DNA from 2 places in the Embleya sp. NPDC001921 genome. Region 1 is predicted to be linked to the other one. Evidence: riboswitches for the same ligand, from Rfam matches in the RefSeq annotation. Region 1 holds a riboswitch; the other holds the start of a gene.
What was found. Region 1 has a riboswitch for FMN ahead of ribB (3,4-dihydroxy-2-butanone-4-phosphate synthase). Riboswitches for the same ligand answer to the same signal wherever they lie in the genome.
Positions count from the first base shown of each region.

Region 2: linked by a shared signal. The riboswitch ahead of ribD (bifunctional diaminohydroxyphosphoribosylaminopyrimidine deaminase/5-amino-6-(5-phosphoribosylamino)uracil reductase RibD) and the one ahead of ribB (3,4-dihydroxy-2-butanone-4-phosphate synthase) in region 1 are both predicted to bind FMN.

Region 1 is NZ_JBSFEO010000041.1:7,542-18,878, forward strand. Features, by position in the region: gene ACWCPW_RS37180 (hypothetical protein) at 1-67, shown strand, start outside; gene ACWCPW_RS37185 (helix-turn-helix domain-containing protein) at 198-527, shown strand; gene ACWCPW_RS37190 (hypothetical protein) at 524-1,027, shown strand; gene ACWCPW_RS37195 (YegP family protein) at 1,169-1,354, shown strand; gene ACWCPW_RS37200 (MFS transporter) at 1,420-2,970, opposite strand; gene ACWCPW_RS37205 (Lrp/AsnC family transcriptional regulator) at 3,209-4,201, shown strand; gene ACWCPW_RS37210 (alkene reductase) at 4,339-5,457, shown strand; gene ACWCPW_RS37215 (zinc-binding dehydrogenase) at 5,559-6,515, shown strand; gene ACWCPW_RS37220 (LysR family transcriptional regulator) at 6,510-7,409, opposite strand; gene ACWCPW_RS37225 (NADP-dependent oxidoreductase) at 7,554-8,576, opposite strand; gene ribB (3,4-dihydroxy-2-butanone-4-phosphate synthase) at 8,860-9,531, opposite strand; FMN riboswitch at 9,778-9,906, opposite strand; gene ACWCPW_RS37235 (hypothetical protein) at 10,154-10,378, shown strand; gene ACWCPW_RS37240 (carboxylate-amine ligase) at 10,640-11,337, shown strand, end outside.
Region 2 is NZ_JBSFEO010000017.1:89,020-100,356, forward strand. Features, by position in the region: gene ACWCPW_RS21040 (AAA family ATPase) at 1-1,355, shown strand, start outside; gene ACWCPW_RS21045 (pyruvate dehydrogenase) at 1,461-3,203, shown strand; gene ACWCPW_RS21050 (PH domain-containing protein) at 3,244-3,708, opposite strand; gene hisG (ATP phosphoribosyltransferase) at 3,783-4,646, opposite strand; gene ACWCPW_RS21060 (phosphoribosyl-ATP diphosphatase) at 4,730-4,993, opposite strand; gene ribH (6,7-dimethyl-8-ribityllumazine synthase) at 5,050-5,541, opposite strand; gene ACWCPW_RS21070 (bifunctional 3,4-dihydroxy-2-butanone-4-phosphate synthase/GTP cyclohydrolase II) at 5,734-7,068, opposite strand; gene ACWCPW_RS21075 (nicotinamide mononucleotide transporter family protein) at 7,098-7,760, opposite strand; gene ACWCPW_RS21080 (riboflavin synthase) at 7,757-8,368, opposite strand; gene ribD (bifunctional diaminohydroxyphosphoribosylaminopyrimidine deaminase/5-amino-6-(5-phosphoribosylamino)uracil reductase RibD) at 8,372-9,448, opposite strand; FMN riboswitch at 9,611-9,756, opposite strand; gene rpe (ribulose-phosphate 3-epimerase) at 9,945-10,619, shown strand; gene ACWCPW_RS21095 (hypothetical protein) at 10,772-11,062, opposite strand; gene ACWCPW_RS21100 (hypothetical protein) at 11,163-11,337, opposite strand, start outside.

The DNA of each region.
Region 1 (11,337 bases):
CACCGGCACACTGCCCGAACTCCTCGAGGTGGCCCGCGCGTCCGCGCACCACTCCCCAAAATCCTGACGAACACCCGGACGGTCCACGGCGGCGAGGGTTCGACGCGTTCGTGTGACGCGGCAACTTTCCCGCACAGAGGGATGATTGTCCTCCTTGTGCTCTACCGCTCCCGCAAGTGGCGATCTACTCTGCGGAGATGACAGATGTTGCGCCTGGGGTGCGTGGGACGAGAACGGCGGAGCCGATATCCACCCAAGACTCGTATTCGGACGCGGACGAACCGATCCGGATGATCGTGGTGCGCAACGTGCGGATGCTCGCGCGACGCGACGGCTACACGGACGGCGCGATCGGCGAGGCCCTGGGACACGGCCGGTCCTGGGCGTGGCGTCGCTTCACCGGTGAACTCCCCTTCGACCTCAACGATGTGGAGCGCCTGGCCCACCTGTTCCGAGTGGAACCCGCGCACCTGCTCGCCCCCGCCCACACGTGGGCTCCGGACCCGGCCCGAAGGGTTGTCTCATGAGCACCGATCGTCGCCCGAGCAGCCGGCGCAACCGCAACGACGCCAAGCACCGCGGCGACCGGGTCACGGCGCGCCCCGCCCGCCACACCGACGGGGCCTCCGTCCCGGCCATGTCCTCGGAGGTGATCGAGGCCGCGCTCTACCGCGCGGCCGAGGGCAGCCACGCGGCCCAGGCGACCACGTACATCCTCACCGAGGAAGGCTCGTTCGTGCGCCGCCCCGAGTTGTACGCGGTGTGCCTGGACTGGTCCGACGACGGCCGCTACGCGGCGGTGCGCTGGCCGACGCTGCGCGAGGTGGTCACCGTCTCCGACGCGCCGTTCCCACCGGGGGCGTTGCGCACCATGCTGCTCCTGTGTTGTTCGCTGCACGACGACGGTCCCGCGCCGCTGTCCCAACTGTCCACGCTCGACTCGACCAACGCGCGGATCGTCTCGCGTGGAATCCACATCGCCACCGGCGCGCTGCCGCTGCGCCAGGCCCTGGGCAACACACCGTGATGCCGGGGTGACGCCCCCGAGCGAGGACCCGCGACCGCCCGAGGCGACGGCGACGCGCGGGGCCTCGACGGGCCGGTGCGGATGCCGGCGGGCGCACGGAGCGGGACGATGGTGGGGGCGACGCGATCACGGAGGTGTGTGATGGCCGCCAAGTTCGAGATGTACACCGACAAGGCCGGCAAGTTCCGGTTCAGGCTGAAGGCCGGGAACGGGCAGATCATCGCCGTCGGTGAGGCCTACGAGACCCGCGCGGCGTGCATGAACGGGATCGACTCGGTCAAGCGCAACGCGCCCGCCGCCAAGGTGGTCGAAATGGCCCACGCCTGACGCCCGCGGACGGCCGCGAACACGCGCCGCCCGGGCACTCCCGGACGGCGCGTGCCGGTGTGACGTCACCGCGACGCGGATGCGGGCGCGGTCTCGGAGTCCGGTGCCGGCTGCCGGCCCGGGGACGCGGCCGGGGTGGCGGGTGCGGCCCGACCGGTCAGCAGGACCAGCGCGCCCGCCGCGATCCCGAGCACCCCGCAGAGCACGAACGTGCGGTCCAGGCCCGCCGTGAACGCCTCGCGCAGGGTGCCCAGTACGACGTCCCGGGAGTCGGCCGGCGCCGCCGCCGCGATCTCCTGGGCCCGGCCGCCGCCGAGCGCCTCGGCGGTGGCGTGCGGGTCGCCGCCGATCGAGCCGGCATCGCCCAGCGTGTGGGCCGCGCCGTCGCGGAAGAGCACGCCCACCACGGCGATGCCGAGCGCGAAGCCCAACTGGCGGAAGGTGTTCAGCGCGCCACCGGCCATCCCGGCTCGCGCGGGAGGGACGGCGGCCAGTGCCGCGCCGGCCAACTGCGGCATGACCAGGCCCACTCCGACACCGCCCAGCACCAGGCCGGGAGTCAGAGCCGTCCAACTCGATCCGGCGTCGACCAGGGTCAGCGCGAGGCTGCCGACGCCGATGAATACCGCGCCGATCCCGATCGACCACCTGGGTGCCACCCCGAGCAGGAGCCGGCCCGCCAGCGCGGACACCACGAACGAGGTCGCGGCCAGCGGCAACAGCGCCAGTCCGGCCTCCACCGGGCTGTACCCGAGCAAGGACTGGAGCCACACCGACATCTGCGGGAAGGCGGAGAACGCGGCGAACTGGATCAGCAGGCCGGCGGCCATGATCGCGCCGAACGACGCGCGGCGGAACAGCGCGAGGTCGATCATCGGCTCGGCGACCCGGATCTCGGTCACCACGAAGACCACGAACGCGAGCACGGCGCCGGCGAACACGGCGAGCGTCCCGCTCTCGGTCCAGCCGGCTCCGCCCGCGCGGACGAACCCGTAGGTGAGCAGCGCCGCGCCGAGGGTGAAGGTGAGCATGCCGACCGGGTCCAGCCGCGCCGAGCGGTTCCCGTGCGATTCGCCGAGCACCCGCCAGGCCAACGCCGCGGTCGCCACCCCGATGGGCACGTTGATCAGGAAGATCGCCTCCCAGCCGAGGTGTTGCGTCAGCAGGCCGCCGAGAATGGGTCCCATCGCGGCGGCGGCCCCGCTGATCGATCCCCACACGCCGAACGCGACGCCCCGGTCGCGGCCCTGGTAGGCGTGTCCGAGCAGGGCGATCGTGGTGGCGAACATCGCCGCGCCACCGACGCCCTGCAGCGCCCGGGCCGCGATCAGTGTCGCCGTGTCGGTGGACAGCGCGCACAGCAGCGACGCGGTGGTGAACAGCATCGTGCCGAAGACGAAGACCCGCCGCCGGCCGACCCGGTCGGCGAGCGATCCGGCGCCGAGCATGAGCGCGGCCAGGGCGAGGGAGTAGGCGTCCAACACCCATTGCAGGTCGGTGTACGAGGAACCCAGGTCGGCGCTCATGTCCGGCAGCGCGACGATGACGATGGTGACGTCGACGAGCAGCATGAACGATCCGAGACAGACCGCGAGGAGCGGTCCCCATTTGCGCACGATGACTCCTTGGCGAAAACGATGGGCGAGTGCGAGCCGCGTCGACCGGATGGGTCGCATGGGCCCGAAGATGGGGAGGGGTCGCGTCGGAGCCCGACCGGACGGGTCGGGTGGGACACGGGGGTCGCGGGCCGTCGTCCGCTCGGCGCCGCTGACGGAAACAGTCGCGTATTCGCGTGACCCGGTCGAGTTCGCAAGCTGGATGCGGCGGATTTCCATCATTGTTAGGCTTCGTGCGATGGGATCCATCGAATTCGACGCCGTCGACCTGGCCATCGTGCACGCGCTCGACATCGACGGCCGCGCACCCTTCGCGCGGATCGCCGAGGTGCTGGGCGTCTCCGACGCGACCGTGGTGCGGCACTATCGCCGAATGCGTGCGAAGGGCGCGATCCGGGTGGTACCGATCACCGACACCCGACGCACCGGCCAGACGTCGTGGATCCTGCGCGTGCGATGCGTGCCGGACGCGGTGGACGCGGTGGCCCAGGGGCTGGGCCGGCGATCGGACGTCTCCTGGCTGCATGTGCTGGCGGCCGGGACCGAGGTGATCTGCGTGACCCGGGCGAAGGGCCCGGACTCCCCGGCCGACGAGTTGTCCCGGCAACTGGGCCGCGCGGCCGGGGTGATCGGGTTGGAGATGTACTGCCTGCTGCGCGTGGTCGTCGGCGGTCCGACGAGCTGGCAGGCGCAGAACATCGGCCTCACCCAGGCCCAGGCCGAGGCGCTGACCCGGGCCGCTCCGCAGGCTTCGTGGGACGCGCCGGTACCCGAGTGGGTGGACGGCGACCGCGAGCTGTTCGCGGCCCTGGCCCAGGACGGCCGCACCTCGTACGCGGACCTGGCCCGAGCCTGCGGAACCTCGGAGTCGGCGGTGCGCCGGCGGGTCGAACTGCTGCGCGGCACGGGCGTGTTGTTCTTCGAGGTGGAGACGGACGCGGCGAACCTGGGCTACGGCTTGTGCGCGTTCTTGTGGATGAACGTACGCCCCTCCGCCCTCGGAGCGGTCGCCGAGGTGGTGGCGGCCGACCCCCGGGTCGTGTTCGCCGCCGTGGCGACCGGACGCGCGAACTTCCTCACGAGCGTGCTGTGTCGCGACACCGCGGACCTGTACGACTTCCTCGCGGGCTCGCTGGGCACCGTCGAGGGCATCACGAGCGTGGAGACCACACCGATCGTCGAGACGCTCAAACGCGAGGGCCCGATGCCCGGACCGCGACGGCGGCGCTGACCGCGCGCGGATCGTTTAGCGCGACGCATCGTTCCTTGCGCGATCCGGCGTTGTTCCGGTCGCGCCGGCCGGCGAGGGTGGAGAGGTGCCTCCGTCGCGTCCGCGACGGGGGTGTCTTTCCGCACAGGAGCTTCTTGATGCCCGGATTCTTCGAACCCCTGACCGTCGGCAAACTGGACCTGCCCAATCGACTGGTGATGGCGCCGATGACGCGCAGCCGCGCGAACGACGCGGGGGTGATCCCCCCGGCCGCGGCCGAGTACTACGCACAGCGCGCGTCGGCCGGACTGATCATCACCGAGGCGACCCAGATCAGCGAGCTGGGGCAGGGGTACGTGCTGACCCCGGGGCTGCACACCGACGAGCAGGTCGCGGCCTGGCGGCCGGTCACCGAGGCGGTGCACACCCGGGGCGGCCGGATCGTCGCCCAGCTCGTGCACTGCGGCCGGATCGGGCACCCGAGCCTGTACTCGGACGGCGCGCACCCGGTGGGGCCGTCCCCGATCGCCTCCGGCGAGCAGATGTTCACGCCCGACGGCATGCTCGACCACCCGACGCCGCGCGAGATGACCCTCGACGACATCCGCGGTGTCGTCGAGGACTTCGTGAGCGGTGCGCGCAACGCGATCGACGCGGGCTTCGACGGCGTCGAACTGCACGCGGCCAACGGGTTCCTGCTCCACCAGTTCCTCGCCGACGGGTCCAACCGGCGCACCGACGGATACGGCGGCTCGATCGAGGGGCGCATCCGGCTCACCGTCGAGGTGGTCGCGGCGGTCGCCGAGGCGATCGGGCCGGAGCGGGTCGGCGTGCGGCTCTCGCCCGGGATCACCTTCAACGGGATCAGCGAGAGCGACCCCGCCGAGCTGTACACCGCGCTGGTGCGCGCGCTCGCGCCGACGCCGTTGGCGTACCTGCACGTCTTCGAGATCCTCACCCGCGACGTCACCCGGCTGATCCGCGCCGCGTGGCCGGGCGTGCTGATCCTGTGCGCGCATCCGACCCCCGAGTCCTTTCCCGGCACGCCCGAGATCGGCGCGGGGGCGCTGGCGGACGGCGTGGCCGACGCCGTCGCGCTGGCCGAGATGTGGCTGGCCAACCCCGACCTGGTCGCACGGGTCCGGGCGGGCGGGCCGTACAACGTCGCGGACAAGGCCACCTTCTACGGCGGCGACCACCGCGGGTACACCGACTACCCGACGCTGGAGGCAGTGCGGGGCGGCGGCACCGTCGCCGCCGGCGCCGCCGGCAACTGACCGCACCTCGCCGACACGCTCCGGTGATCGGCGTCCACCCCGTCCCCGGCGCGCGCTCCCCGTGCGCCGGGGACCGACCGGGAAGCACACGGGAATCACACATGCGAGCACTCCTCCACGGCCCGCAGGGCCTGCACGCGGCCGACATGCCGGACCCGCGCCCGCGGGAGCACCAGGTACTGGTCGCGGTCGCCGCGTTCTCGCTCAACTTCGGTGAGATCGCGTATCGGCCGAGCGGCGAACCGACCGGACGCGTCCCCGGCTGGGACGCCGCCGGGATCGTCGCGCGCGCCGCGGCCGACGGCTCCGGACCACAGGTGGGCACCCGCGTGGTCACCTTCGGCTGGGACGGCGCGTGGGCCGAACTGCGCGCCGCCGACACCGCGAACCTGGCCGTCGTCCCCGAGGCGGTCGACCTGGGCGTCGCCGCCGCCCTTCCGGTCGCCGGCGTCACCGCGCTCCAGGCCGTACGCCGACTGGGCTCGGTGCTCGGCCGCCGGGTCCTGGTCACCGGCGCCTCCGGCGGCGTCGGCAGGTTCGCCGTACAACTCGCCGCGCTCGCCGGCGCGCACGTGATCGCCTCGGTCGGCTCGCCCGAGCGAGCGGAGGGGCTGCGGGAATCGGGCGCCGCCGAGATCGTGTTCGGACCCGGCGAGTTGTCCGCTCCCGTGTACGGCGTGCTCGACAACGTCGGCGGGCCGCAACTGGCCGAGGCGTTCTACCGGCTGGAGGCGGACGGGGTGGTGCAGGCGATCGGCCGGGCGGCCCGGCAGCCGACCACCATCGACTTCGAGGTGGCCGGTACCAACTCCGCGCGCGGGCGACTGGAGAACTTCAACGTCGCGACCCCCTTCGCGGACGACCTCGCGGTGCTGCTCGGGTTGCTGGAATCGGGTCGACTGAGCCCGCGGATCGGTTGGCGGGGCCCGTGGGAGCAGGCCGAACTCGCCGCCGACGCGCTGCTGTCCCGCCGGGTCGGGGGCAAGGCGGTGCTGGACGTGCCGATCACCCGGCAGTGGGCGGCGGAGCGGCGGGGAGCGCGGGACGCCGGGTCATGACGCGGTACGGGTGCGGCTCAGCGCGACGGCCCGGTCGTTGAACGCGCGCACCCGTTCCGTCTCGTGGGCCTTGCGCCAGATCAGCCCCCATTCGATCGGCGGGGCGTCGGCGATCCGGACGTAGCTGACGTCGGGACGGACGTAGAAGCGGTTCACCTGGTCGCCCACGGTGAACGCGCCCTCGCCGGCGCCCACCAGGGCGAGTGCTTCCAGGAAGGTGGTGGCGGGCCGGCCGTGGGCGATCGGCCGGCCGGCGGGGGTGCGGGAGGGGACCCGGTCCTCGGCGACCGAGGGCGGGCAGTTGGCCGGCATGCGCAACAGCGTGACGTCGGCCAAGTCCTCCTGCCCGATCTCGGCGCGGGAGGCCAGCGGATGCTCGCACGGCAGCGCCAGGTAGCGGGTCTCGGCCCACAGGGTCGGACCGATCACCAGATCGGGATCGGCGAACGGGCGGGTCACCAGCACCAGATCGGAGTTGTGCGCGCGCAGGCCGGCGATCGAGGTGTTCATCTGGAACTCCTGGAGGTCCACCTCGGAGGTCGGGTGCTCGGCGCGGAAGGCACGGATCACCTCCAACAGGAACTGGCCGCCGGCCGCGCCGAGGAAGCCGACGTGCAGCGGTCCGTCGAAGCCTCGGGCGGCCATGATCGCGTTCCCCACGGCCCGCTCGATCTGCTCGTGGCCGGGCCGCAGGTCGTCGTGGAACCGGCAGCCGATCGGGGTGAGCGCGACCCGGCGGCTGGTGCGCTCGAACAGCCGGGCGCCGATCCCGCGTTCCAGCTTCGCGATGGTCTGACTCATCCGGCCGGTGGAGATGCGCAGCCGCTCGGCGGCCCGGCCGAAGTGCAATTCCTCGACGAGGGTGAGAAAAGCCTCGATTTCGTAGCGTTCCACGGATCCTCGTCCAGATCGTCGTGCAGGGCCCGAGCATGATCTCAGGTGGGCTCGGCGACCGGTCGCCAGGGCGTGTCTTCGATCGCCCGGGATCGAAGACACGCCCCGGGTCCCGTCCCGGATCGGCGCGCGGCCGCGCCGGCGTCAGTGGTCCAGCCGAACCAGCATCTTGCCGATGTTCTCGCCGCGCAGCAGTGCGATCAGCGCCTCCGGGGCCCGTCGCAGGCCGGCGAGCACGGTGTGCCGGGTGCGCAGGGTGCCGTCGGCCAGGAGGGGTGCGGCCAGCTTCGTCCATTCCTCGGCGAGCCCGAAGTACGAGGTGACGGCCATGCCGCGCAGGGTGAGCTCCTTGGTGGCGGTGGCGAAGATGTTGGTGGGTCCGGGCAGCGGACCGGTGGCGTTGTACCCGGAGATCGCTCCGACCACGGCGATCCGGCCGCCGACCCGGGCGGCGTCGATGGCGGCCTCCAGGTGCGCGCCGCCGACGAGTTCCACGGTCAGGTCGACGCCGTCGGGGGCGGCCCGGGCGAGGTCCTCGCGCAGCCGGCCGCGGGTGTGGTCGATGCCGACGTCGAAGCCGAACTCCTCGGTGAGGAGTCGGGTCTTCTCCGCGCCCTCGGTCGAGCCGATCACCGTGGCCGCGCCCAGTCGGCGGGCCAGTTGTCCCGCGACGCTGCCGGTGGCGCCGGCGGCGGCCGAGACGTAGACCACGTCGCCGGGACGCACGGGAAGTACCCGGGTCAGCGTCGCGTAGGCGGTCAGGCCGGTACTGCCCAGCGCGCCCAGGTGCGCCTCGACCGGGGCGAGCGCGGTGTCCACCGCGGCGACCGCGTCCGCGCCCAGCACGGCGTACTCGCGCCATCCGGCGAAGTGCGACACGATCGTGCCGACCGGGAGGCCCGCCGCGCGGGAGGCGACCACTTCGCCGACGGCGCCACCGGCGAGCGGCTCGCCGATGACGAACGGCGGCACGTACGCGTCGGCGTGCATCCATTCGCGGGTGAACGGGTCCACCGACATCCAGGTGTTGCGCACGAGGACCTCGCCGGCTTCCGGCTCGCGAACCTCGGTCCGGGCGAACTCGAAGTCCTCCGCGCGGGGTTCGCCCACGGGACGACTCGCCAGGCGTACTTCGAGGCCGGCCGGACGGCGGGTGGGGGAGGGCATGCTGCTCCGATGGTCGAACCGGGTGGGGACGGGCGGCCGCCACCGATCCCGCCCGGGCCGCCGCCGCTGTCCTCAACTCTCCACCGGCGCACCGCTCCCGATCAACGTCGATCCGCAGCGCCTTCGTTGACCCACGCTTAACGAACGCGCGGCCCCGACGCCGCGACCCTGCCAGACCGGTCCGCCTCGCTTCGCTTGGCTCCCAGCGTGCCGCCCGGGACCCGGACAAAGGGCGGGAGCCCCGGCCGGGACGCGGAGGTGCCGCGCCCGGCCGGGATGTGTCTCACCCGAGAGCCGACCCCACCTCGATCGCCTCCCGGTACGCCGCCAGGTCACCCACCGAGATCAGCCGCAGGTCCTCGCTCTCGGCCAGCGCGGCCAGGTCGCCCAGGCGCGCCATGCTCCAGTCGGTGCGTACGACCTCGCACATCGCGGTCGTGCCGGACAGTCCCGCGAGCCTGGACAGGTCCATGCCCGCCTCGGTGTGGCCGTCCCGAGCCGACACACCGCCGGGCACGGCCCGGATCGGGAACACGTGGCCGGGCCGGCCCAGATCGCCCGGCCGGGTCGACGGGTCGGCCAATGCCCGGATGGTGCGCGCCCGTTCGGCCGCGGAAATGCCGGTGGTGGCGCCCTCCAGCAGGTCGACGGACACGGTGAACGCGGTCTCGTGCAGGCCGGTGTTCGTCGCGGTCATCGGCGGCAACTCCAGCCGCGTGACCGCCTCGTCCGGCATGGCCACGCAGACCACCCCCGCGGTGTGCTCGAGCATGAAACGCATGGCCGCCTCGGTCATGTGCTCCGCGGCCACCATGAGGTCGCCCTCGTTCTCGCGGGATTCGTCGTCGAAGACGATCACGAAACCCCCTCGGGCAAAGGCCTCGATCGCCCGAACCACCTTCTCCGGGCGCTCGACCGTGCCCTCGTGCGGCTTCTCGTGGACTTTCTCTGTCATGCGTACTCTCCTGTGGTCTCGTGCGACCGACCCGCGAGGGGATCCGGCCGCACGCGTGGTTCCGTGCCAAGGAGGGGCCGCCCACACGGACAGGCGTTCGACGCATGCCGCGGGGGACGGCCACGGCGTACAAGGGTTCGGAATCCGCCAACGGCCCGTTCCCCCGTGCGCCGACGCCGTTCCGGGAGAGCGAGCACGTTCGTCCCGCGTCCGGGCAGGGCCCGACCGCGGGGTCGACGTGTCGCCGCGCACTGCCTTCCATCCGGACTCTCACCGTCGGTCCCGGAGTTTCACCGGGTCAACCGGCCGCCGGCTGCGGTCGGGTCGCGGACTGTCACCGCCGGTTCGGAATTTCACCGACCCCGGAGCGCGCGAACACTCGCCGTGAGTCTTCCACGCCGCGTGCCCGCGCCGATACGTGTCGCGCGTCACCGGGGGTGGGACGGGCGTACCGAACGGGGGCGGCGTTCACCCGCACGGCCCAAGCCGCCGACCGGGATTGTGCCTGATCGGGTGCCCGGAACCTGGGATCGCCCGCCGGCCGGGAGGCGCTGGGCGTGCGGGCCGAGCCCACAGCGGATTACATGGTGAGGTCGATGGATCTCACGACACGGGAGCGGACATGCACGTGATGAGAGCGGTCCAGGACGCACAAAGCGTGGTGTGGCACGCGATGGAGAGCGAGGACGTCGCGATGTGCGGGGTGACGTTGCCCCCCAGCCGGGACGTGGACGGCACCCGGCGACGGGAGACGTTCTGCGGGCCGTGCATGAGCGAGGTCGAGCGGACCATAAACCCCGTCGCGAAGCTCACCGACGACTGTGCCGACGAGGGGACGCCGGTCTGAGTCACGGGTCCGACCAAGGGCGCCGCGCCTGCGGCGCCCTTGGCGTGCGAGCCGCGGGTCCGCGTGTCGCGACGGGGGCGCCGCAGGAGGCGACAGGCGGGCGTCGACGGGGCGCCGGCCGATCGACGGGGGCGTCGTCGGTGGTCACGGTTGGAAGGAGTCCACGATGGTGTGCTCGACCTCGGGGCACCGGGTAGCCCCCGCCCCCGTACGCCGCGCGCTTGTTCGCGGAGCCACGCCCGTCGTGGTCGGGGGCCGGCCGTGATCACGCTCGGAGTCGAGGAGGAATACCTGCTCGTGGATCCCGTCGACGGCCTGCCGGTGCCGATGGCCGAGGCGGTTCGGGCGGCGGCGGATCTGCAGCCGGCGGTGGCCGGCGGCGAGATCCAGCCCGAGTTGTTGCAGATGCAGATCGAGGTCGCCACACCGGTGTGCGAGACCCTCGACGAGGTCGGCGGCCACCTGCTGCGGCTGCGCCACTCGGTGGCCGCCGCGGCCGAGCAGGCGGGATGCCACCTGGTCGCGTCCGGGTCCGCGCCCTTCGGCCCCGGCCTCCCGGCCGAGGTCACCGACCGGATCCGCTACCGGTCGTTGCACTCGGACGCCCCGCGCCTGGTCGACGAGATGTTCATCAACGGGATGCACGTCCACGTCGCGGTCCCCGATCGGGACGCCGGCGTGATGGTGCTCAATCGGCTGCGCCCGTGGCTGCCGCTGCTGGTGGCGATGTCCGCGAACTCCCCGCTGTGGGAGGGCGGCGACACCGGCTTCGCGAGTTGGCGCACCATCGTGTTCGGCCGCTGGTCGGTCAGTGGGGTCCCGCCAGCCTTCGTCGACGCGAACGACTACGACGCCCGGATCGACGACCTGCTGAACGCGGGCGTGTTGCGCGACCGGGCCCGGGTCTACTGGCAGATCCGGCTCTCCGACCGCTATCCCACGGTCGAGGTCCGGGCGAT
Region 2 (11,337 bases), on a different contig from region 1:
GCGTCGAGGCGGGCCTGTTCGCGGGCATGGCCCGGGTGCGCCTGGGGCTGTACGCCAAGGCCGAACAGGTGCTCGCCACCGCCCTGGTGCGCTGCCGCTCGGAACACCCGCAGCGCAAGGAGCTGCGCTACTGGCTCGCGCGCGCGTACGAGGAGACCGGTCGCACCCCGGCCGCGCTGCCGCTGTACCGCGCCGTGCACCAGGCGGACCCCTCGTTCATGGACACCGCCGCGCGGCTGTCCTCGCTGGCGGCCGGCGAACCGCTGGACGAGTACGGCGGGATGACCGCGCGCCTGGCCGGTCCCGTGGTCGGCCGGGGCCCGCTCCCGGACGTGTTGCCGCCGATACCCGCGACGGCTCCCCCGCCGGCCGGGCCGCCGCCCGCCGCCGAGGTCGAGCGCGAGCCGGACCCGATCCCGGACGGCGTCGACGTCGAATCCCAGCCCGACCCGGACAACCGGGCGGCCGGCCGATCCGCGCCGATGCGCCCCGCCGCCGCCCCCGAGGAACTCGCGCTGGTACTGGCCGAATTGGAGTCGATGGTCGGCCTGGAGCCGGTCAAGCGCCAGGTACGCGCGTTGTCCGCGCAGATGCGGATGGCCCGGCTGCGCGAGGCGCAGGGCCTGCCCGCGCAGGCCCCCAAGCGGCACTTCGTCTTCTCCGGCCCCTCCGGCACCGGCAAGACCACCGTCGCCCGGCTGCTCGGCCGGGTCTTCGCCGCGCTGGGCCTGCTGGAGAGCGACCGCCTGGTCGAGGCCCAGCGCTCCGACCTGGTCGGCGAGTACCTGGGCCAGACCGCGGTCAAGACCGGCGAGTTGATCGACTCGGCGCTGGGCGGCGTGCTGTTCGTGGACGAGGCGTACGGCCTGACCAACGTGGGCTACTCCAAGGGCGACGCGTACGGCGACGAGGCGCTCCAGGTGCTGCTCAAGCGGGCCGAGGACGACCGGGACCGGCTGGTGATCATCCTGGCCGGCTATCCGGAGGGCATGGACCGGCTGCTCACCTCGAACCCGGGCCTGATGTCGCGGTTCACCACCCGGGTCGAGTTCCCCTCCTACGGCGCCGAGGACCTGGCCCGGATCGCCGAGGTGATGGCCGCCGGCGGCGGCGACACGTGGGACGAGGACGCGGCGGCCGAGCTGCGCAGCATCACCGGCCACGTGCGCGAACAGGGTTGGATCGACGAGTTGGGCAACGCCCGCTTCGTCCGCACCCTGTACGAGAAGTGCTGCATGTACCGGGACGTGCGGCTGGTGGAGCTGGCGGAGGGGCCGGACCTGGCCGAGCTGACCACGCTGCGCCTGTCCGATCTCTTCCAGGCATACGGGGACCTGGCCGACGGCCGGGGATAGCCGGGGCAGGCACGGGTAGGGCTATCCGATCATCGCTTCTCGACCGCCGGGCGGGCGCGGCGGCACGCGCCGGGCCGCCGGTCGAGCAGGACGAAAGGGTCTCCCGTGGCCAAGCAGAGCGTCGCCGAGCAGTTCGTGGACATCCTCGCCCAGGCGGGGGTGCGCCGGTTGTACGGCGTGGTGGGCGACAGCCTCAATCCGATCGTGGACGCGGTGCGGCGCAACGCCGCGATCGACTGGGTGCACGTACGGCACGAGGAGGTGGCCGCGTTCGCGGCCGGCGCGGAGGCGCAACTGACCGGCACGCTGGCCGCGTGCGCGGGCAGTTGCGGCCCGGGCAACCTGCACCTGATCAACGGCCTGTTCGACGCGCATCGCTCGCACGCCCCGGTGCTGGCGCTCGCGTCGCACATCCCCAGCGGCGAGATCGGTACCGCGTTCTTCCAGGAGACACATCCCGAACGACTGTTCGTCGAGTGCAGCCACTACAGCGAGATGATCGGCACCCCCGAGCAGATGCCCCGGGTGCTGCAGTCGGCGATCCGGCACGCGGTGGGCCTGGGCGGGGTGTCGGTGGTCACCCTCCCGGGCGATGTCGCGGACCGGCCCGCGCCGGAGAACGCCTACCGGCCGGCGCCGCCCGTGTCGCTCCCGACGGTGCGCCCGGCGGACGCGGACCTGGCCGCGCTGACCCGGATGATCGACGAGGCCGGGCGGGTCACCCTGTTCTGCGGCGCGGGCACGGCGGGCGCGCACGAGGAGGTGATGGCCTTCGCCGACCGGATCAACGCGCCGGTGGGACACGCGCTGCGCGGCAAGGAGCACATCCAGTACGACAATCCGTTCGACGTGGGCATGTCCGGACTGCTGGGCTACGGCGCCGCGTACGAGGCGATGCACGAGGCGGACCTGCTGATCCTGCTGGGCACCGACTTCCCGTACAACGCCTTCCTGCCACAGGACGTGGCCACCGTGCAGGTGGACGTACGACCCGCGCACCTGGGTCGGCGCACGAAGCTGGACCTGGCGGTGTGGGGCGACGTACGCGAGACGCTGCGCGCGCTGACCCCGATGGTCCGGGCCAAGACCGACCGCAGGTTCCTGGACCGGATGTTGCGCAAGCACGCGGACGCGCTCGAGGGCGTGGTGAAGGCGTACACCCGCAAGGTGGACAAGCACGTGCCCATCCACCCCGAGTACGTCGCCTCGATCCTGGACGAGGAGGCCGCCGACGACGCGATCTTCACCGTCGACACCGGCATGTGCAACGTGTGGGCGGCGCGCTACCTGACGCCGAACGGGCGGCGCCGGGTCATCGGTTCGTTCTCGCACGGCTCGATGGCCAACGCGCTGCCCCAGGCGATCGGCGCGCAGTTCCTGGACCTGGACCGGCAGGTGGTGTCGATGTCCGGGGACGGCGGCTTCTCGATGCTGATGGGCGACCTGCTGACCCTGGTGCAGTCCGCGTTGCCGGTGAAGATCGTGCTGTTCGACAATTCGTCGCTGGGGATGGTCGAGCTGGAGATGATGGTCGCCGGGCTCGAGCCGTTCGGGACCACCAACAAGAACCCGGACTTCGCCGCGATCGCGCGTGCGGCGGGCGCGTTCGGGGTGCGGGTGGAAAAGCCCAGGCAGGTCCGGGCCGCGCTGCGCGACGCGTTCGCGCACCAGGGCCCGGCGCTGGTGGACATCGTCACCGATCCCAACGCGCTGTCCATCCCGCCGAAGATCACCGCCGAGCAGATCCAGGGCTTCGCCCTGAGCGCCGGGCGCACGGTGCTGGCCGGCGGCGTCGGCCGGATGGTCCAGATGGCCAGGTCGAACCTGCGCAACGTGCCGAGGCCGTGAGCGGGCGGGCCGGGCCGGCGTCGAGGAAGCGGCGGGCCGTCTAGCTCGCCTCGGCGCCCGTGCCGTACTTGTCCACCAGGTCCCGGAGCTCGCGGGTCGCGGTGATCGCGTCGGCCTTGCCGTTGGAGGTCTGGATGCCCATCACCGCCAGCGTGTCGCCGTTGGACATGTCGATCTGCGCCCACGGGTCGCCCTGGCGCAGGTAGACCCGGACGATCTGGGCCCACTCCAGGTGCGTGGTGCGCAGCAGGTTGACCACGGTCACCCCGCTCGCCGCCGCGACCACCTTCGGTCGGCCGAGCATCAGCATCGCGGCCAGGCCGAGCACGCCGGTGAGCGCGACGCCCATCCGCGAGCCGAACCCCCAGCCGCCCTCCTCCGGCAACATCAGCGCCAGCACGCACAACCCGACCAGGATGACCGCGCCGAGCACGGCGGTGATGAGACGACTGCGCTTCGCGTACCAGGTGCGCGGGAGGTCGGCGGCGGGAGTGGTGGCGCTCATGGCGGAACGGTTCTCCGGTGGGGTGAGGGTGGTCGGTCCGCCCGCGCGCGCGGCGGGAACGGACCGACCGGGTGTCAGAGGCGGCAGGCGTGGATGCCGGTGACCAGGATCGCGCGGGCGCCGATCTCCCACAGGTCGTCCATGATCTGCTGGGCGTTCTTGCGCGGGACCATCGCGCGCACCGCCACCCAGCCCTCGTTGTGCAGCGGGCTGACCGTGGGCGACTCCAGGCCCGGGGTCAGGGTGACCGCCGCCTCCACCCGCTCGACCCGGATGTCGTAGTCCATCATCACGTAGCTGCGCGCGACCAGGACGCCCTGGAGCCGGCGCACCAGTTGCTCCAGCGCGGCCGAGGTCTCCGCGCCGGCCCGGCGGATCAGCACCGCCTCCGAGCGCAGGATCGGCTCGCCGAACACCTCCAGGCCCGCCTGCGCGAGCGTGGTGCCGGTCTCCACGACGTCGGCGATCACGTCCGCGACGCCCAGTTGGATCGCGGTCTCCACCGCGCCGTCCAGCTTGACCAGCGCGGCGGCCTCGATGCCGTTGTCGGCGAAGTCGCGCTCGACGATCCCGATGTAGGAGGACGCCACCCGCAGCCCGGCCAGGCCCTTCTTGCCCTGCCCGTCCAGCTCCCGGGCCAGCGCGGCGGGCGCGGCGTAGCGGAAGGTGGCCGGCGCCAGCCCCAGTTGCAGGATCTCCTCGGCCTCGGCGCCCGAGTCCATCAGCAGGTCGCGCCCGGTGATGCCGGCGTCGAGCCGGCCGGAGCCGACGTAGATGGCGATGTCGCGCGGGCGCAGGAAGAAGAACTCGACGTTGTTGTCGGGGTCGGTCAGCACCAGTTCCTTGGAGTGCTTGCGCTGGCGGTAGCCCGCCTCATGCAGCATCGCCGACGCAGGCTCGGAGAGGGAACCCTTGTTGGGGACGGCGATGCGCAGCATGGAATGACCCTTCGGGAGGTGCCGAACGAGGTTGCGGTACGGCGGCGCCCCCGGCCCGGACGACGGGCCGGGGACGGCGGATGTCACAGGTGAGCGTATACGTCCTGCAGCGAGATGCCGCGAGCGACCATCATCACCTGGAGGTGGTAAAGGAGCTGGGAGATCTCCTCGGCGGTGCGGTCGGCGCCCTCGTGCTCGGCGGCCATCCACACTTCGGCGGCCTCCTCGACGACCTTCTTGCCGATCGTGTGCACACCGGCGGTGACGAGCTCGACCGTGCGCGAGCCCTCCTGACCGGAGGCCGCCTTGGCCCGCAGCTCGTCGAAAAGCTCTTCAAACGTCTTCATGGTGCCCATCGCGTGGTTGTGGGTGGCATGGCGCGTGCGACCTGTCGGTGCGTCGATCAGGCCGAACGCCGCGGTTCGGAGAGCGTACGCAACGCCATCGCGGTCGCGACGGCCGCCTCCACCGCTTCGCGGCCCTTGTCCTCGCGCGAGCCGGGCACGCCGGCCCGGTCCAGGGCCTGCTCCTCGGTGTCGCAGGTGAGCAGTCCGAAGCCGACGGGAACGCCGGTGTCCAGCGCGACCCGGGTCAGGCCGTCGGTGGCGGCCGAGCACACGTACTCGAAATGCGGGGTCCCGCCGCGGATCACCACGCCGAGCGCGACCACCGCGTCGTAACCGCGCCCGGCCAGCGCCTTGGCGAGCACGGGCAGCTCGAACGCGCCGGGGGCGCGGATCAGCGTGGGTTCGGTGATGCCCAGCTCGCTCAGGGCCTTGAGGGCCCCGTCCACGAGTCCGTCCATCACGGCGGTGTGCCACTGCGCGGCGACCACGCCCACGCGCAGGTCACGGCAGCCCTCGACGGTCAGTTTCGGGGCTCCTGCGCCACTCATGTCTGTCGGTGTCCTTCGGCTGGAACGGCTGAAAGCCTGATTGCGGTGGTCAAGTAGGGCGAATCGAGCCCCGGGGTGCCGGCGCGGGTTCGCGGGTGGAGCGGATCGAACGGGTTCGCGCGGGTCGAACCTATCGGCGCGGCGGGGACGGTGCCGCGCGCGTTTCACCGATACGGGTGAGACCGCGGTCGGTCAGGCGGTGCTGACCGCGTGGCCCTTCGCGTCGACGACCTCGGCGACCTCGCCGACCGAGGGCGCGGTCGCGGCCTCGTCGGAGGGGTCCAGCCAGGGCAGGTCGTGCCCCATCCGGTCGCGCTTGGTGAGCAGGTAGCGCAGGTTGTCCGCGGTGGCGTGCACGGGCAGCGCGACCCGGCCGGTGATCTCCAGGCCGTAGCCCTCCAGGCCCGCGCGCTTGGCCGGGTTGTTGGTGAGCAGGCGCATCGAGCGCACGCCCAGGTCGACCAGGATCTGCGCGCCGGTGCCGTAGTCGCGGGCGTCGGCGGGCAGGCCCAGTTCCAGGTTGGCGTCCACCGTGTCGTGGCCGGCGTCCTGGAGTTGGTAGGCCTGGAGCTTGTGGATCAGCCCGATGCCGCGACCCTCGTGGCCGCGCATGTACAACACCACGCCCCGGCCCTCGGCGGTGACCCGCTCCAGCGCGGCCTCCAGTTGCGGGCCGCAGTCGCAGCGCAGCGAGCCGAACACGTCGCCGGTCAGGCACTCGGAGTGCACCCGCACCAGCACGTCCTCGCCGTCGCCGATGTCGCCGGCCACCAGCGCGATGTGCTCGACGCCGTCGGCGGTGCTGCGGTAGCCGATCGCCTGGAAGGTGCCGTGCGCGGTGGGCAGCCGGGTCTCCGCGGCCCGCTCGATGGTGCGCTCGGTGCGCCGCCGGTAGGCGATCAGGTCGGCGATGGTGACGATCTTGAGGCCGTGTTCGCGGGCGAAGGGGACCAGTTGCGGCAGCCGGGCCATCGTGCCGTCGTCGTTGACCACCTCGCAGATCACGCCCACGGGTGCCAGGCCGGCCAGTTCGGCCAGGTCCACGGCCGCCTCGGTGTGCCCGGGGCGCACCAGCACGCCGCCCTCGACCGCGCGCAGCGGGAAGATGTGGCCGGGCCGGGTCAGCTCGCCGGCCACCGTGTCCGGGTCGGCCAACAGGCGCACGGTGTGCGTGCGGTCGGCCGCCGAGATGCCGGTGTCCACGCCGTCCTTGGCGTCCACCGAGACCGAGTACGCGGTGCCCTTGCGGTCCTCGTTGACGGCGGTCATCGGCGGCAGCTTGAGCCGGTCCAGGTCGGCGCCGCGCATCGGCACGCAGACCACGCCCGAGGAGTAGCGGATCATGAACGCCATCAGCGCCTGGGTGGCCAGTTCGCCGGCGAAGATCAGGTCGCCCTCGTTCTCGCGGTCCTCGTCGTCCACGACCACGATCGCCTCGCCGGCGGCCATCGCCTTGATCGCGTCCTCGATCGAGTCGAGCACCAGTTCCTCCGATGCGGCTTCCGGCGCCGCCTTCTGCGCCGGCACCTCGATGTCGGTGGTTTCGCTGCTGGTCTTCACGCCGTTGCCCCTTCCAGGTGCCGGTCTGCCACACGGGCAGCCCCGTTGTCCCGGTACCGCCGGGAGCGGTTCCACCAGTCGACGAGTCCGGCGACGCACATCACGAAGAAGACGCCGTAGACCAGTCCGCTGAACACCAGGCCGTGCTGCACGGCGAGCGGCACGCCCACCATGTCCACGGCGATCCACACCAGCCAGAACTCGAACAGGCCGCGGGCCTGGGCGAGCATCGCCACCACCGAGCCGACGAAGATGTACGCGTCCGGCCACGGCGCCCACGAGATGCCCGTGCGCTCGAGCAGCAGCGCGAAGCCGACGGTGCCGGCCGCCATCACCGCGACCAGCGCGATGCGCTCGTGGGTGGTCCCGAAGCGGATCTGCACCTCGCCGGTGTCGCGCCGGCCGCGGGCCCAGCGCCACCAGCCGTAGCCGGCCGCGAGGATGATGACGACGTTGCGCATCGCGCTGCCGCCCAGGTGCACCGAGGTGTTGGCGGCGATCAGCAGTGCCGCGCCGAGGATCTGCACCGGCCACGCCCACAGGTTGCGGCGCAGCGCGAGCCCCACGGTGGCCAGCGACGCGATCTGCCCGAGCAGGTCGGACCAGGGCACCGGCTTGTCGGCGACGGTGAACGCGGCGTCGTTGAGCCAGCCGATCACGATGTCCCCCCGTGTGTGCCCAGCCGTTCGACGTACTTGGCGATGATGTCGACCTCGAGGTTGACCGGGTCGCCGACGGTCTTGACGCCCAGCGTGGTCAGCGCGAGCGTGGTCGGGATCAGGCTGACGGTGAAGCTCGCGTCGTGCGCCTGTACGACGGTGAGGCTGATGCCGTCCACGGTGATCGAGCCCTTGTCCACCACGTAGCGGGCCAGGTGCGCGGGCAGCGCGATCTCCACCACCTCCCACTCCTCGCCGGGCGTGCGGGCGAGGATCTCGCCGGTGCCGTCGACGTGGCCCTGCACGAGGTGGCCGCCGAGCCGTCCGCCGAGCACCATGGGGCGCTCCAGGTTGACCCGCGCGCCGGTGGTGAGCGCGCCCAGGCTCGACTTGTCCAGCGTCTCCTGCATCACGTCCGCGGTGAAGGTGGCCTCGACCGGGTCGACCTTGTCGTCCACGACGGTCAGACACACCCCGTTGACGGCGATCGAGTCGCCGTGCCGGGCACCGGTGGTGACGACGGGGCCGCGGATGGTGATCCGGGCCGAGTCGGTCAGCCGCTCGATGGCCACGATCTCGCCGAGTTCCTCAACGATTCCGGTGAACATGCGTCAGGACTCCTTCGTTCGGCCGGCGGATTCCGGCCGGGGGCGGGCGGTGATGCGGATGTCGGTGCCAAGGCGCGCGACGTCGTCGACGTCCAGTCGCAACACCTCGGAGATGGTGGCGATTCCGGCCGGTCCCAGGGCGGCGGGTCCGGCGCCGAGCAGGGCGGGGGCGAGGTAGCCCACGACGGTGTCGATCAGGCCGGCCGCGGCGAACGCGCCGGCCAGGGTCGGACCGCCTTCGAGCAGCACGGCGCGTACGTCGCGCGCGTACAGCTCCTTCAGCAACGCGGGCAGGTCCAGGCCGGCGTCGGCGCGCGGCACGCGCAGTACGGCGGCCTGGGGCAGGTGGGCGGCGTCCGCGTCGGGGCCGACCGCGATCAGGGTGGGCGCCGCGTCGTCCAGGACCCGGGCGTTCGCCGGGGTGCGGGCGTGCGTGTCCACGATCACCCGCAGCGGCTGCCGGACGTCGGGGATCTCGCGTGCGGCCAGGTGCGGGTCGTCGGCGAGCAGGGTGCCGGAGCCGGCCAGCACCGCGTCCACGCTCGCGCGCAGGAGGTGCGCGTCGGCGCGGGAGGCGGCGCCGGTGATCCAGCGGCTGCTGCCGTCGGCGGCGGCGCTGCGGCCGTCCAGGGTGGCGGCGTATTTCCAGGTGACGTGCGGACGGCCCAGGCGGGTCGCGGTCAGCCAGGCCCGGTTGCCCGCCTCGGCCTCGTCGGCCAGCAGGCCGCCCTCGGCGTCGACGCCCGCCGCGCGCAGCACCGCGCCGCCGCCGGCCGCGGCCGGGTTGGGGTCGGCGACCGCGTAGCGCACCCGGCGGATGCCGGCGTCGATCAGGGCCTGGGTGCACGGGCCGGTGCGGCCGGTGTGCGAGCAGGGTTCGAGGGTGACCAGGGCGGTGCCGCCGCGGGCCGCGGATCCCGCCGCGCGCAGTGCCTCGACCTCGGCGTGCGGGGCGCCGGCGCGGGTGTGGAAGCCCTCGCCGACCACGGTGCCGTCGACGCCGAGCACGACGCAGCCGACCACGGGATTGGGGCTGGTGTGCCCCAGGGCGCGGCTCGCCAGCGAGATGGCGCGGCGCATCGCGGCGGTCTCGTCGACCGGCGGGGTGGTGTTGCCCTGCACCTCGTGCCTCCTCGCGTTTCGACGCGGGGCACCGGGGTGTTTTCGGGCAGAACGGCACGACGAAGTGACGTGCGGGGATGACGGCGCACCGAGGGTACGCGAACATGCCGCAGTCGCTCGCCGCGCGCTGCCTCCCATCCGGACTTTGACCGTCGGTACCGGAATTCCACCGGTTCAGCCGGCCGTCGCTCCACTGATGCGGGGCGTCGACCGGGTCGCGGACTGTAACCGCCGGTTCGGATTTTCACCGACCCCGGAGCGCGCGTACGTGACTTTCGTACACCTCGAAGTGTGCCACGACGGCCGACAACGTTGACCTTGGGCAACCTGTGCCGTCCGTCACGGTGCGTTCGTATACCGGAACACGACTGCGGCGTGGATGATCTGACGTGTCGTCAGCTCGGTGGCCGAAGGCGGTGCCGAAGGACTGTGGCGGCGATGAGATTCTGTGCGCATGACCGTGCAGATCAATCCGAGCATCCTGTCCGCCGACTTCGCCCGCCTCGCCGACGAGGTCGCGCAGGTGCGCAACGCCGACTGGCTCCACGTGGATGTCATGGACAACCACTTCGTCCCGAACCTGACCATCGGCCTGCCCGTGGTCGAGAGCCTGATCAAGGCCACCGACACGCCCATCGACATGCACCTGATGATCGAGGACCCGGACCGCTGGGCGCCCGCCTACGCGGAGGCCGGCGCGGGCAGCGTGACCTTCCACGTCGAGGCCGCGACCGCCCCGGTCAAGCTCGCCCGGGACCTGCGGGCCAAGGGCGCGCGGGCGTCGATGGCGCTGCGCCCGGCCACGCCGATCGAGCCGTACGAGGACCTGCTGCCGGAGCTGGACATGCTCCTGGTGATGACGGTCGAGCCGGGTTTCGGCGGGCAGAGCTTCCTGGACATCATGCTGCCGAAGATCCGCCGGACGAGGCAGTTGATCGCCAAGCACGGCCTGCAGATGTGGCTGCAGGTGGACGGCGGGGTGTCCGCGAAGACGATCGAGATGTGCGCTGAGGCCGGCGCGGACGTGTTCGTGGCGGGGTCGGCGGTGTTCGACGGGCGTGATCCGGGGGCGGCGGTGGACCGGCTGCGGGCGCTGGCCACCGGGGCCGCGCAGCGCTGCGCTCACTAGGCGGACGTGTCGCGCCCACCCGCCGGCCGTTGCGCTGCGTGAACAGGCGGCGGGATTCGGGTTCGGGGCGCGGCACTCGGAGCCTCGCGGGCTTCGTCACAAAGAGTGAAGGTCGGGCCTCTCGTCGTCCTCGCCGGGGCGGGAGGCCCCTTTCAGTGTTTCGCCGACCAACCGGTGTTTCGCCGACCAACCGGTCCAGAAGTCGCTCTCGTGATCGGGGTGGAGGCGGCGGGTTCGGCCTCGATGTAGGCGGCCGGGTCGTCGAGTTCGGAATCGGTGAGCTCGTGCAGGATCGAGCGGCCGGTGCGGGCGCGCAGGTCCGCGGCGACCTCGCGGGCGCCGGCCGGGTGGACCGGTTCGCGCATCAGGTCCGCCCACTCCGCACCGGGGGTGCGTCGGGCGTAGGTGAGGCGGTTGGCGTCGCTGTGGAAGTCGATGGGCATGGTCGCGCTCCCGGCGGTGCGAGGAAGAAGCAGGTATCTTGATGTCAAGATACTTTGGGGTGGGCGGGCCGCTCAAGGTCTCCCGCGCCGCGCGGCGGCGTCAGGCGGGCGCGCGGCGGCGCTGCCAGGCCAGGTAGGCGCCGGTGCACACGGTGACGCCGGCCATCGCGGCGATGTGCTCGCGGCCGGCCAGGTTCGGCTTGACCACGACCTCGGCGATCATCAGGATCCACGCGCCGGCGAACAGGATCGGCGCGCGGCGCACCATCGCGATG